2 regions of the Trinickia acidisoli genome follow, and region 2 is predicted to be linked to the other one. Evidence: riboswitches for the same ligand, from Rfam matches in the RefSeq annotation. Region 2 holds a riboswitch; the other holds the start of a gene.
The links. Region 2 has a riboswitch for glycine ahead of gcvT (glycine cleavage system aminomethyltransferase GcvT). Riboswitches for the same ligand answer to the same signal wherever they lie in the genome.
Positions count from the first base shown of each region.

Region 1: linked by a shared signal. The riboswitch ahead of J3485_RS25700 (D-amino acid dehydrogenase) and the one ahead of gcvT (glycine cleavage system aminomethyltransferase GcvT) in region 2 are both predicted to bind glycine.

Region 1 is NZ_JAFLRG010000002.1:1,654,965-1,661,593, reverse strand. Features, by position in the region: gene J3485_RS25725 (NmrA family NAD(P)-binding protein) at 1-192, opposite strand, end outside; gene J3485_RS25720 (helix-turn-helix domain-containing protein) at 392-1,270, shown strand; gene ppk2 (polyphosphate kinase 2) at 1,475-2,401, shown strand; gene J3485_RS25710 (TetR/AcrR family transcriptional regulator) at 2,416-3,027, opposite strand; gene J3485_RS25705 (saccharopine dehydrogenase family protein) at 3,197-4,243, shown strand; glycine riboswitch at 4,259-4,349, shown strand; gene J3485_RS25700 (D-amino acid dehydrogenase) at 4,496-5,764, shown strand; gene J3485_RS25695 (Fic family protein) at 5,899-6,629, shown strand, end outside.
Region 2 is NZ_JAFLRG010000001.1:32,819-39,447, reverse strand. Features, by position in the region: gene J3485_RS00180 (alginate lyase family protein) at 1-628, opposite strand, end outside; gene gcvP (aminomethyl-transferring glycine dehydrogenase) at 853-3,810, opposite strand; gene gcvH (glycine cleavage system protein GcvH) at 3,917-4,297, opposite strand; gene gcvT (glycine cleavage system aminomethyltransferase GcvT) at 4,377-5,495, opposite strand; glycine riboswitch at 5,587-5,753, opposite strand; glycine riboswitch at 5,774-5,882, opposite strand; gene J3485_RS00160 (hypothetical protein) at 6,160-6,629, shown strand, end outside.

The DNA.
Region 1 (6,629 bases), on a different contig from region 2:
AGCGCCCTTGATTGCCGATCGGACCGCTTGCTTGTCGGTCAAATCGGCCACCGCGATGTCGCAGCCTATCGCTGCGAGACGTTCTGCTTGCCGTGCGTCCCGTACGACGGCGCGGACCGGATGGCCGGCTTTGCGCAAGGTTGCGGCCGTGACGCCGCCCACTTTTCCCGATGCTCCGAATACTACGAACATGAACGACTCCTCGTCGGTGCGTATGACGTCATCCTAGGCACTGTCCAGGCGATGGGCGCTCAAGCGAGGATCGAATGAGCAGAAACGGATGATTCGTTTTATGCTTCGCTTTCCGCGTCGGCGCACAGCCTGATCGACGCCGATTGGACGCACCGCAGCGATGCTGCAGGCGCACAAGTTGCCAAAGGAATGGGACGCCATGAAGGCTGCGACTTTACGTTCGGATTCAAGTAACGGCACCCGCAAGCGTTTGCTTTCCAGCAGCGGGCGGGGCTGGGAGGGGTTCGGCGCGGAATTGCTCGGCATCTCGGCCGGTACGCATCGAATTCCCGCAGCCGAGCAACACCGCATCGGTGTTCATATGGGCAAGCCCGTGCGGGCGAACTGCGTGTGTGACGGCAAGCGACATGCGCGCGTGCAAGCCCATGGAGATATCGACGTCGTACCGGCCGGGATCGACGGGGAATGGGCGGACGATGCCGACTGCACCGTTCTTCGAGTTTGGTTTGATGATGTCTTTACGAAGGCAATCTACGAGCGATTGGATCTCAAACCCTCGCTCGCTCACTTTCAACCGCGCTTGCAGATGCGCGATGCACGGCTGCAGCATTTGGCGTGGGCATTGCATGCCGAACTGGAAACGGACGAAGTCTCCGATTCTCTCTACGCGGAAAGTCTCTGTACCGCGATGCTCGTTCGATTGATCGGCGGCGTTCCGTCGCTCGAACGCAGGCCGCGAGCGCTTGCATCGAAAACGGCCGCGCGCTTGGCTGATTACATCGAGAACAGCTTGGACGAGCGGCTGACGCTGTCGGAATTGGCTGCGCTGCTCGATATCAGCGTTCCGCATTTCAAGGTGCTGTTCCGAGAAACGTTCGGGGTGCCGGTCCATCGGTATATCGTGCAGCGTCGTGTCGAGCGCGCGAAGGTGCTGCTGTCGACCGGAAAATTCAGCGCGGCGCAGGTCGCGCTCGAAGCAGGCTTCGCACACCAAAGTCATATGGCGCACTGGATGAATCGGTTGCTTGGCGTCGGTCCGCGCGAGATTTTGCGGGCGGGGTCGAACGGTTTGAAGTAACCTGCCGGCCGGAGGCTCGACCCCGCAAGATTTCTACATCTTCCTGAACAGCGCCGCAGTGCAATCGATCAAATCGGCGATTACGTTCTGACCTGCCCGCTCGGTAATATGCCTGACACGGCGTGCCGAGGATAATCGCTGAATGCGCAGCCGCCGTCTCGGGCGACATACCGCGCAGTTTCACCTTCATTCAGGGAGAACGTGATGGACAAGCCGGATCCGACATCCGATGCCGAGTTCTTTGCTCAGCGGCAGCGTCGTTTCGAGGAGGATCTCGTCGACGCATACGACGAAGAACTCGAAATGGAAGTGGACGATCGCATCCTGGACGGCTCCGATGCCCTCACGCCGGAAGCGCGCAGCATGCGCAGGCACTACTTCCGCGAGCTATTTCGTCTGCAAGGCGAACTCGTCAAACTGCAGGACTGGATCGTGCAGACGGGCCACCGGCTCGTCGTGATTTTCGAGGGGCGCGATGCGGCGGGCAAGGGCGGGGCGATCAAACGAATCACGCAGCGGCTCAATCCGCGCGTATGCCGCGTCGCCGCGCTGCCCGCGCCCAGCAATCGCGAGCGCACGCAGTGGTATTTCCAGCGCTACGTCGCGCACCTTCCCGCGGGTGGCGAAATGGTGCTGTTCGACCGCAGTTGGTACAACCGCGCGGGCGTCGAGCGCGTGATGGGCTTCTGCAATGATGAGGAGTACGAAGAATTCTTCCGCTCGGTGCCCGAGTTCGAAAAGATGCTCGTGAGAAGCGGCATCCAGATCCTGAAGTACTGGTTTTCGATCACGGACGAGGAACAGGAAATCCGCTTCCAGGCGCGCATCCACGATCCACTCAAGCAATGGAAGCTGAGCCCGATGGACCTCGAAAGCCGGCGCCGTTGGGAAGCTTATACGCAGACAAAGGAAGTGATGTTGCAGCGCTCACACCATCCGGAAGCGCCGTGGTGGGTCGTGCAGGCCGTCGACAAGAAGCGTGCCCGCTTGAATTGCATCCATCACCTACTGAGCCAGGTGCCGTATCGTGAGGTCGAACATCCGACCGTCATGCTGCCGGAGCGCGTGCACAACGCGGAGTACATTCGTCAGCCCGTGCCGACCGAGATGATCGTGCCGGAAATTTATTGACGGGCCTGGGGCCTTTAAAGCGGGGCCGATTTTCGCTTCGGTTTCTTCGTTGGTATCAGCATCTGCGCCAACGCTTGCAGAAACCGCGCAGGCCCTTGCGCATGCAGCGCCCGCCCGCTGCTGAGCGCGCCGTCGATGATCGTCCCAAACCTCAAAGCGAAGGTCTCGGGCTCATCGACGTGCATGGCGCCCGCCAATTCCGCCAGCCGCCGACGCAGTTCTCGCTTGTGCGCTACGGCAACCTTGCGGGCCGGGTGTTTGTCGTCGGCGTATTCCGCCGCGATGTTGATTTGCGGGCAGCCGCGATAACCGGGGCGTGCAATGCGATCGCCGATCCATTGAAGCTGGGCATCGAGTTCTTCGCGCGGCGCACCTTTGTGCTCGGCCGCCACCGCGTCCCAATGTTGCCAAAAATCCTCGTCCTCGCGCAGCAGAAAGGCTTCGATCAGATCGTCCTTCGTCGCGAAGTGGCGATATAGGCTCGTCTTGGCGACACCAGACTTCGCCACGATCAGATCCACACCCACCGCGCGCGTTCCCTCCCGATAGAAGAGCTCGCTGGCGGTCCGCAAGATACGTTCGCGCGTATCGGGTGCCGCGCCCTGCGCTTGTTCTCCCTTCTTCATCTTGGTCGGCCTCGAACGTTCCTTATGCATCTGCATTGGCGTCGATGATAGCACTACGAAGCGTGCGGCGTAGATTTCGATACAGATCGGTATCTTATTCGCTACAGATCTGTATTGACGACGCTACAGATCTGTACTATAAAGTCACCATTCCAACTCGGAGTCGAACATGAACAACAAAATGACTGTCGCGGTGTACGGTGCTACGGGCCATACGGGGCGCTTCGTCGTGGCCGAATTGAAGCGGCGCGGCTTTGGTGTCGTTCGTATCGGACGCGATGCAGAGCGCCTGAAGGAAATCAGTGCCAACGACGACAGCCCGTGGCGAGTTGCTTCGACTGACGATCCCCAACAACTCGACGCCGCAATCCGCGGGGCGCATGCCGTCATCAATTGCGCGGGGCCGTTTCTCGATACCGCGCTGCCGATCGTCGATGCAGCGTTGCGCGCGGGAATACCTTATCTCGACGTCACTGCGGAACAGCCAGCGCTCCAAGCGATCATCGACCAGCGCCATGCCGGTGCGCGTGACGCCGGCGTCAGTCTTATCCCCGCGGCGGCGTTTTACGGCGGTCTCGCCGATTTGCTCGTCACGGCAGCCGTGGATGCCGATCAGCCGATCGAAAGAGTCGATATCGCCGTCGGCCTCGACAGTTGGCATCCGACGCGCGGCACACGCGTGACCGGTGAACGCAATCATGCGACGAGGTTCGTTCAGCGTAGCGGGAAGCTGACACCGCTGCCTTCGCCGATGCCGGAGGGCGCGTGGTCGTTCGCCGAGGTGCTGGGCGATGCGGAGGTTGTCATGCTCCCCTTTACCGAAGTGCTGACCGTGTCGCGTCATTTGCGTGTCGACACGCTCGAATCTTGGTTCGGCCTCGCCGCTCTGCGTGAACTTCGCGATCCGAATACGCCGCCGCCCCAGCCGCACGACGATATGGGACGATCCGCGCAGCAATTCGTCATGGATGTCGTCGTTGCGCAGAGCGGGGTAACGCGTCGCGTGACTGCCACGGGGCAGGACATTTATGCGGTCAGCGCACCGATCATCGTCGAGGCCACAGAGCGATTGCTGAGCGGGAAGTCCGTATCGAAGGGCGGCGTCGTCAGTCTCGGTGAAATTTTCGACGCGTCGGACTTTTTGGCGGCACTCGATACGGTGAAGGTCGTTTTCGACGAAAAGAAATCGCTTGCCGAATTTTCCGTCCAAGGCTAGCCTTAGCGCGTTCCATCACGCTGCATGGAAGAGATCGCTCGATTCGAGCGACGCCGACGGAGCAACCGCCCCGGAAACTCTCAGGCAAAAGGACCTCGCAGCCGGAACATCTGGAGAGCGGCGCCATGCGCGCCCACCGAAGGGGAGCCCGCGCGGCAAGTGCGCGGGCGAAACTCTCAGGTACATGGACAGATGGGGCATCGACGCCGGTTGTTATCGGCCGGCGATGCCCAACGAACTCTGGACCATGTCATGTCACGAATTGCCGTTATCGGCGCCGGTATCACCGGCGTCACCACTGCTTACGCGCTCGCTCGGCGCGGCCACCGCGTCACCGTCCTTGAACGTCATCGCTATGCCGCGATGGAAACGTCGTTTGCGAACGGCGGGCAATTGTCGGCCAGCAATGCCGAAGTCTGGAACAGCCGCGCGACGGTGCTCAAAGGCTTACGTTGGATGTTCAAGCGCGACGCGCCGTTGCTGATGAATCCGCGTCCGAGTTGGCACAAATACAGTTGGATCGGTGAATTCCTACGGCAGATTCCCCACTATCGCAGCAACACGATCGAAACCGTTCGCCTCGCGATCGCCGCGCGCGAGCATTTGTTTTCCATCGCGCAGCGCGAAGCGATCGAGTTCGATCTCGAGCAGCGCGGTATTCTGCATTTCTACGCGACGCGCTCGGAATTCGAAGCTGCGTCGAAGGTGAACACGCTGCTGCGCGAAGGAGGACTCGATCGGCGGTCCGTTACGCCCGACGAGATTCGCGCAATCGAGCCGACGCTTCACGGCCAGTTCTATGGCGGTTTTTTCACGGAATCGGATTCGACGGGCGATATCCATAAGTTCACGCGCGGCCTCGCTCAGGCGTGCGAACGCCTTGGCGTCGAGTTTCGCTACGACACGGCGGTGCAATCGATCGACGGATCGAGCGACGGTGAGATTGCGATCGCGGCGCAGCGCGAAGGCCGCGACGAAATGGGCATGTTCGATCGCGTCGTGATTTGCGCGGGCGTTGGCAGCCGTGCGCTTGCCGCATATGTCGGCGATCACGTCAACGTGTACCCCGTGAAGGGCTATTCGATTACCGTATCGCTCGACGATCCATCGAGTCGGGAGGCCGCGCCGTGGGTGAGCCTGCTCGACGACCGCGCGAAAATCGTGACCAGCCGCCTCGGTGTCGATCGCTTTCGAGTGGCGGGGACGGCCGAACTGAACGGCGCGAATCGCGACATTCGAGCGAATCGCATCGAACCGCTCGTTCGATGGGTCCGGACGCATTTTCCCGCGGTCTCGACTTCGCGCGTCATTCCGTGGGCAGGCTTGCGCCCGATGTTGCCGAGCATGCTGCCGAGGGTTGGCCGGGGCCGTCGCCGCGGCGTGTTCTACAACACGGGGCATGGGCATCTTGGCTGGACATTGTCGGCCGCCACGGCGGAAGGCGTTGCGCAACTGGTGTCTGATGATGCGGTGGCGGCTCGCGTGCGTCCCGTAGCGGTCGGCGGTCGTCAAGGCGCTTGATTCGGTCGAGTAGGGCGAGTCCTGCGTCGCACGGGGCCGCCCGGTTCGGCTCGATTCGGTTCAAGCGAAGGCAAGCGGCTCCGGCATACGCCGGAGCGATACAATGTGGGCCTTCCGAACGCACCGGTGACTTCATGGATTCGTCCTTACACGCCTTGCTCCACACTATCGATGCCGACAAGGCAAAACTCGACGTGGCACGTCCGCTGCCGCTCAATACGCTGGGGTCGCTGCGTGACGCGCTGATGCTGGAATTGACCTATCACTCGAATGCGATCGAGGGCAACACGCTTTCGCTGCATGAAACGAAGGTCGTGCTCGAGGGAATCGCGGTAGGCGGAAAATTGCTTCGCGAACATATCGCAGTGACGAATCACCGCGACGCGATTCTCTACGTCGAGGACATCGTCGGTAGTGACGAGGGACTATCGGAGTCACAGATCCGTCATATTCACGCTCGCGTGCTCAAGGGTATCGACGATAAAGAGGCGGGCCAGTATCGCCGTGAGAACGCGGTGATCTCGGGCGCAAGCACGACGCCTCCGGATTTCTCGCTGCTGCCGGCCGAAATGGACGCGCTCATCGGCTGGCATGCGAGCGCAACGGATACGCACCCCGTCGCGCGTGCTGCCGAGCTGCATACACGGTTCGCGAAAATTCATCCGTTCTCCGATGGAAACGGCCGAACGGGCCGGCTGCTTCTCAATCTCGAGTTGATGAAGTCCGGTTATCCGCCGGCGGTGATTCGACAAGAGGAGCGTCTGGCTTACTACGAGGCGCTGGATCGGGCATGCGTGACGGGCGAGTACAGCATCATTACGCGACTCGTTGCCGAGGCGCTTGAACGCACGCTCGCGGCGTATCT
Region 2 (6,629 bases):
GGGCGATGTTCGTGCCGATCTGCTCGACGAACAACCGCTGCGCCGCATTGATGAGCTTGCGGTCGTCGAGCGTGAACGCGGCCATGGCGACGAGCTTGACGCGATGGCTCTCCCAGTTGTTGCGGAAGGTGCCCGTCAGCGGACGCGGCTGCGCGCCCAAGCGCTCGACGTAACCATTCGCGAGCTTCGCGATGAACGCGGCCGTCGCGTTGCGCGTCTTCACGGGCAGCGCGCTCGCGGTCAAGTCGTACGCGAGAATCATCGAATCGAAATGCGTCTCGTCGATCGGATCGAAGCTCGGCTGATAGGTCGTGGCCCAGGCCAGCAGGAAACGGTCGACGAGGCGCAGATAACGTTCCTCGCCCGTCGCGCGCCAGACCAGCGCCGCATCGCGCATGAGCTCGAGATCCTGCTCGGCCTCGACGCTCTGGTCGTGGATCCCTTCGTGCGGCAGCGTGCCTTCGGTGTGCAAGTGTGCGAGCGGCTTCGGCTGATCGTTCAGCCGTGCCGCGACACGCTTGACGAGCGCCTGCACCGCGGGCGCCGCGCTCGCGCGCTCGCTCGTCTGCATAGCCGGCGCCGCGCAGAAGTTCATCGCCGCGCGCGCCGCCCCGGCGGGCGCGAGCATGCCCGCGCAGGCGATCAGCCAGGCCGCGAGGGATGCCCCCGGCCGCAGCCCCGGCCGTTCGTCGATACGCAAGCCCGGTGTGCGCCATTGCGCGCGGGGTATGTGCGCCGGCACCGTCTGCACCTCTCGTCCCATCGGTCGCTCCTTCTGTAGCTTGATCCGCGGTGTGAGATGGTAGCCGGTATTGCCGACGAGCGACGCACGCCCGCTTGCCGCAGCCGCCGTCAGGCGTAATCCGCGATAGGCACGCAAGAGCAGAACAGATTGCGGTCGCCGTAAGCATTGTCAGCGCGGCCGACGGGCGGCCAGTACTTGCGCGTCACGAGCGACGGCAGCGGGTAGGCCGCCGCCTCGCGCGAGTACGCATGCGGCCACTCGTTGGCCGTCACGACCGCCGCCGTATGCGGCGCATGCTTGAGCGGGTTGTCCTCGCGATCGGCACGCCCTTGTTCGACGGCGCGAATCTCCTCGCGAATCGCGATCATCGCCTCGATGAAGCGGTCGAGCTCCTCCTTCGATTCGGACTCGGTCGGCTCGACCATCAGCGTGCCCGGCACCGGGAAGCTCATCGTCGGCGCATGGAAGCCATAGTCGGCCAAACGCTTGGCGACGTCGTCGACGGAAATCCCGCTCGCGTCCTTGATCGGGCGCAGGTCGAGGATGCACTCGTGCGCGACGAGCCCGCCGGGGCCCGAGTACAGCACCGGATAGTGCGACGCCAGGCATTTGGCGACGTAGTTCGCGTTCAGAATCGCCACTTCCGTCGCCGCCGTCAGGTTCTTCGCGCCCATCATCGCGACATACATCCACGAGATCGGCAAAATCGACGCCGAGCCGTACGGCGCGGCCGAGACGGCACCGATACCGTTCTCGGCGCGACGATAGCCCGATGAAGTCTGGTTCGGCAGGAACTGCGCCAGATGCGCGCCGACCGCGACCGGACCAACGCCAGGGCCGCCGCCGCCGTGCGGGATGCAGAACGTCTTGTGCAGGTTCAAGTGCGAAACGTCGCCGCCGAACTGCCCCGGCGCCGTGAGCCCGACCATCGCGTTCATGTTCGCGCCGTCGACATAGACTTGCCCGCCGTGGGCATGCACGATCTCGCAGATCTCGCGCACGTTCTGCTCGAACACGCCGTGTGTCGACGGGTAGGTGATCATGATCGCCGCGAGCCGCGCCGCATGCTCGGCCGCCTTCGCCTGCAAGTCTTCGATGTCGACGTTGCCCTGCTCGTCGCAGCCGACGACGACGACTTTCATCCCCGCCATATGCGCCGACGCCGGATTCGTGCCGTGCGCCGAAGCCGGAATCAGGCAGACGTCGCGATGGCCCTCGCCGCGTGCCGCGTGATAGGCGTGGATGATCAAGAGGCCCGCGTACTCGCCTTGCGAGCCCGCGTTCGGCTGCAGCGAAACGGCCGCGTAGCCCGTGGCCGCGACGAGCATCTGTTCGAGCTGATCGATCATTTCGCGGTAGCCGACCGTCTGCTCGGCCGGCGCGAACGGGTGGATCTGCGAAAACTCGGGCCACGTGACAGGTAGCATCTCCGAGGTCGCGTTCAGCTTCATCGTGCACGAGCCGAGCGGAATCATCGAGCGGTCGAGCGCAAGATCCTTGTCGGCCAGGCTGCGCAGATAGCGCAGCATCTCCGTTTCCGAATGGTGACGGTTGAAGACGTGGTGCGTGAGGTAGGCGCTCGTGCGCGCGAGCGCGGCGGGCAGCGCGGCCGAATCGCCGCCTTGGCCTTGCTCCTCGGCGCGCGTGAGCGCCGCATCGAGCGCGTCGACGTGCGGCACGTCGATCGCGCCGGCCGCATGCGCGAAGAGCGAGAGCAAATCGGCGAGATCGGCACGCTTGGTCGTCTCGTCCACCGAAACGCCGACCTGCGTATCGCTCACGCGGCGCAGATTGATGCGCATACGCTTGGCGGCATCGTGCGCAGCCGCCGTGCGCGAGCCCGTCTCGATCGTCAGCGTGTCGAAGAAGGTGTCGTTGGCAAGCGTGTAGCCGAGTTGCTTCACGCCGGCGGCAAGCAGCGCCGCCACGCGATGCACGCGCCGGGCGATCGATTTCAAACCATGAGGCCCGTGATAGACGGCGTACATGCTCGCCATGATCGCGAGCAGCGCTTGCGCCGTGCAAACGTTGGAAGTGGCCTTCTCGCGGCGAATGTGCTGCTCGCGCGTTTGCAGCGCGAGGCGCAGCGCGCTCTTGCCTTGCGCATCGACGGTCACGCCGACGAGCCGGCCCGGCATCTGCCGCTTGAATTCGTCGCGCACGGCCATGTACGCGGCATGCGGCCCGCCGAAGCCGATCGGCACGCCGAAACGTTGCGAAGTGCCGACCGCGACGTCGGCGCCCCACTCGCCCGGGGGCGTCAGCAGCGTGAGCGCGAGCAGATCGGCCGCGACGACGACATGGCCGCCCGCCGCATGCACGGCTTGCGCGAGCGCGCGGTAGTCGCGTACGTCGCCGTTCGCGCCCGGATATTGCAGCAGCACGCCGAACGCGCTCGCGCCGGCCGCGGCCTCCGCCGGACCGACCCGCACGTCGATGCCGATCGGCTCGGCGCGCGTGCGCACGACTTCGATCGTCTGCGGCAGCACGTCGTCAGCCACATAGAAAACGTTCGACTTCGATTTGCCGGCGCGCTGCAGCAGCGTCATCGCTTCGGCCGCGGCGGTTGCTTCGTCGAGCAGTGAGGCATTGGAGATTTCAAGCCCGGTCAAGTCGCCGATCATCTGCTGAAAGTTGAGCAGCGCCTCGAGCCGGCCTTGCGAGATTTCGGGTTGATACGGCGTATAGGCCGTGTACCACGCCGGATTCTCGAGCACGTTGCGCAAAATGACGGCCGGCGTGTGCGTGTTGTAATAACCCTGCCCGATGTAGGTGCGGAACACCTCGTTCTTGTCCGCGAGCTCGCGCAGCCGCGCGAGCGCCTCGGCCTCGCTGCGCGGCTGCTCGAACGGGCCGAGCGGTAGCGTGTCGGCGCGGCGGATCGCCCGTGGGATCACGGCATCGATCAGCGCGGCGCGCGACTCGAAACCGAGCGCCGCCAGCATCTTGTGCTGATCGGCGTCATCCGGGCCGATGTGCCGCTCGGCAAAAGCGTCATGCGCTTCGAGCGCGGCGAGCGAGAGAGGGGAGCGGTTCATCAGACGATCCGGATGTTCGAGCTTCATGATAGGGCAGCTTGTAGTACGCGGCTTGTAGTGCAACTTGGGGGGCGCGGCGGTTCGGGCTCAGGGCCGCAAAACGCGCCGCGCGGCAGGAAACGTAAGGAACGGCTCAGCCGACGAGCTTCTGATAGGCGGCGGCATCGAGCAGCTTGTCGACCGAGCCGGCGTCCGCGAGCTTCACCTTGAACAGCCAGCTTGCGTAGGCGTCCTCGTTGACGGCGTCGGGCGTGTCGACGATCGCATCGTTGACGGCGACGATCTCGCCCGAAACGGGTGAGTAGATGTCGGAGGCCGCCTTCACCGATTCGACGACGCCGATCGCATCGCCGGCCGCGATCGTCTTGCCGACCGAGGGCAGCTCGAGGAAAACGATGTCGCCGAGCGTCTCTTGCGCGTGGTCGGTGATGCCCACCGACACCGTGCCGTCAGCTTCGGTTCTGATCCACTCATGTTCCTCGGTGTATTTCAGATCGGCCGGGACGTTGCTCATTTGAAGCTCCTGGGGAAATAGGAAATGCGTTGAATTGAAAGCGTAAGGACCGAGACGCGCGCGGGGCCGCGCCTTCGATTTAGGCGACGAGCACCTTGCCGCCCCGCACGAACGGCAGTTTTACCACGCTTGCGGGCAGCGCCTTGTCCCGGATCTGAACCTGTACGCGCTCGCCGGGGCACACCCCCTTCGGCACGCGCGCGAATGCGATCGATTCCTGCATCGTCGGCGAGAACGTACCGCTCGTGATTTCGCCTTCGCCAAGCGGTGTCAGTACCTTTTGGTGCGCACGCAGCACGCCGCCGGCCTTGCCGTTTTCTTTTTGCAGGACGAGGCCGACGAACACGTACCGCGAGCCGTCGCGCTCGAGGGCGGCGCGGCCCACGAAATCGCGCGGGGCGGCCAGATCGACGGTCCAGGCAAGCCCGGCGTCGAGCGGGGATACGTCTTCGTCCATGTCCTGGCCGTACAGATTCATGCCCGCTTCGAGCCGCAGCGTATCGCGCGCGCCGAGCCCGCACGGATGCACGCCGGCCGCTTGCAGCGCTTGCCAGAGCGCGACGACCTGCGCCGCCGGCACAATGATTTCGAAGCCGTCCTCGCCGGTGTAGCCCGTGCGCGCAATCGTCAGCTCGCCGTACGGCGCAACGCTCACGCGCGCCGCGTTGAACGGCTTGAGCGCTTCGGTCGCCTCGCGCACAGCGGGCAGCACCTGCCAGACCTTCGCGCGCGCGTTCGGTCCCTGGGCGGCGACGATCGCGAGATCGCGACGCGGCGTGATGGCGAGGCCGAAGCCGCGCTCCTCGTTCAACCGCTTGAACCAGGCGATGTCCTTCTCGGCCGTGCCGGCATTGACGACGACGCGAAAGCAGTCGTCAGCGAAAAAGTAGACGATCAGATCGTCGATGACGCCACCGCGCTCGTTCAGCATGCACGAATAGAGGGCCCGGCCCGGCGTTTGCAGCTTGCCGACGTTGTTGGCGATCGCATACTCGAAAAACGCACGGGCGCGCGCGCCGGCGAAATCGACGACGCACATGTGCGAGACGTCGAACATCCCGGCATCGCCGCGTACGGCTTGGTGTTCGTCGATCTGCGAGCCGTAGTTGACGGGCATGTCCCAGCCGCCGAAATCGACCATGCGCGCATTGAGGGCACGGTGAGCGGCGTTGAGCGGGGTGTGTTTCAGTTCGGTCATGAAGGTCTCGGCACGCAAAGGTTCGCGAAAACAAAAAAGGGCCATGCCGATCGACGCGCGCGCGGCTCGATTGCCTGCGGCGAATACGGTGCATGCCCCCTCTGTCCTCGGTACCTGAGAGATTGCGCCGGCGGGACGAATACGTTTCCCGCTCGATGCGCGCGCCCCTTCGGTGGGCGACTTGCTCGCGCGTGCGGCCGCGGATTGCGGACTTCGGCGCACCGCTGCGAGCTATCGCCACTCTCCAGAGTGCGAAAAACCCAGCTCACGCGGGGCCTTTCGACGCGGTCGGTCCTTTTGCCTGAGAGTTTGTGGGTGTGCCCCTTCGGCGGCGTCGCCGGCGGGCCGAAAAACCCTACCGCGAGCGCGCTCTCCCGACGCGTGCGCGAAATTTACGCGAGCGTAATGGGGTTGTCAAATGCAGGGGTTGTCAAATGCCGGGGTTGTCAAATGCCGGGATTGCAAATGAAGGGGGTTGTCGACTGAACGTGCGATGCGCCTCAGCAGGCAGCGCCAAGACGAGCTAACTTACACATATGCGCGACGAACGACGAACGCACCGCTCGGTCCATCCTGAACGTCGATGGGAATAGCGGCGCGCGCAGCTCCGTCTAACGGAGCAACGTAGGCGATCGCGCCGGCAGCAACACAGAGGAGGAAAATCATGTCGAACCGAAACCGATTCTGCTGCACCGACCCCGACATCGGCCTGCTGGCCGCGGGTCGCGTGCGGTTCGCGTCGAGCGAGGCGCTCGAGCACGCGATGACGCCGCTGATCGAACGCGCGCGCACCGTGCCGACGGGCACCCTGGCCGACGTCTTCCGCGACGTCGATGCCGACGCGCTACTGTTCGTCGCGGCCTGGCGCGTGATTCGGTTCGAGGCGGCCGAGCGCACCGTCGTCGATGCGATCGCACACGCCATCGAACCGTTGCGCAGCGAGGCCACACCCGAATGGGTCGACGTCGCCGCGCCTGCCGGCGCATGGACGTCAGGACGCAGCGGGCCCGGCGAGTGCCTGGTGCTCCTGCGCCAACTGCTGGAAAAACCCGACGATGCGATACAGGCAAGCTGGATCGACAAGGTTCTGCTGGCGTTGAACAGCGATGCGGAGCCGCCCGACGGCTTGATCTC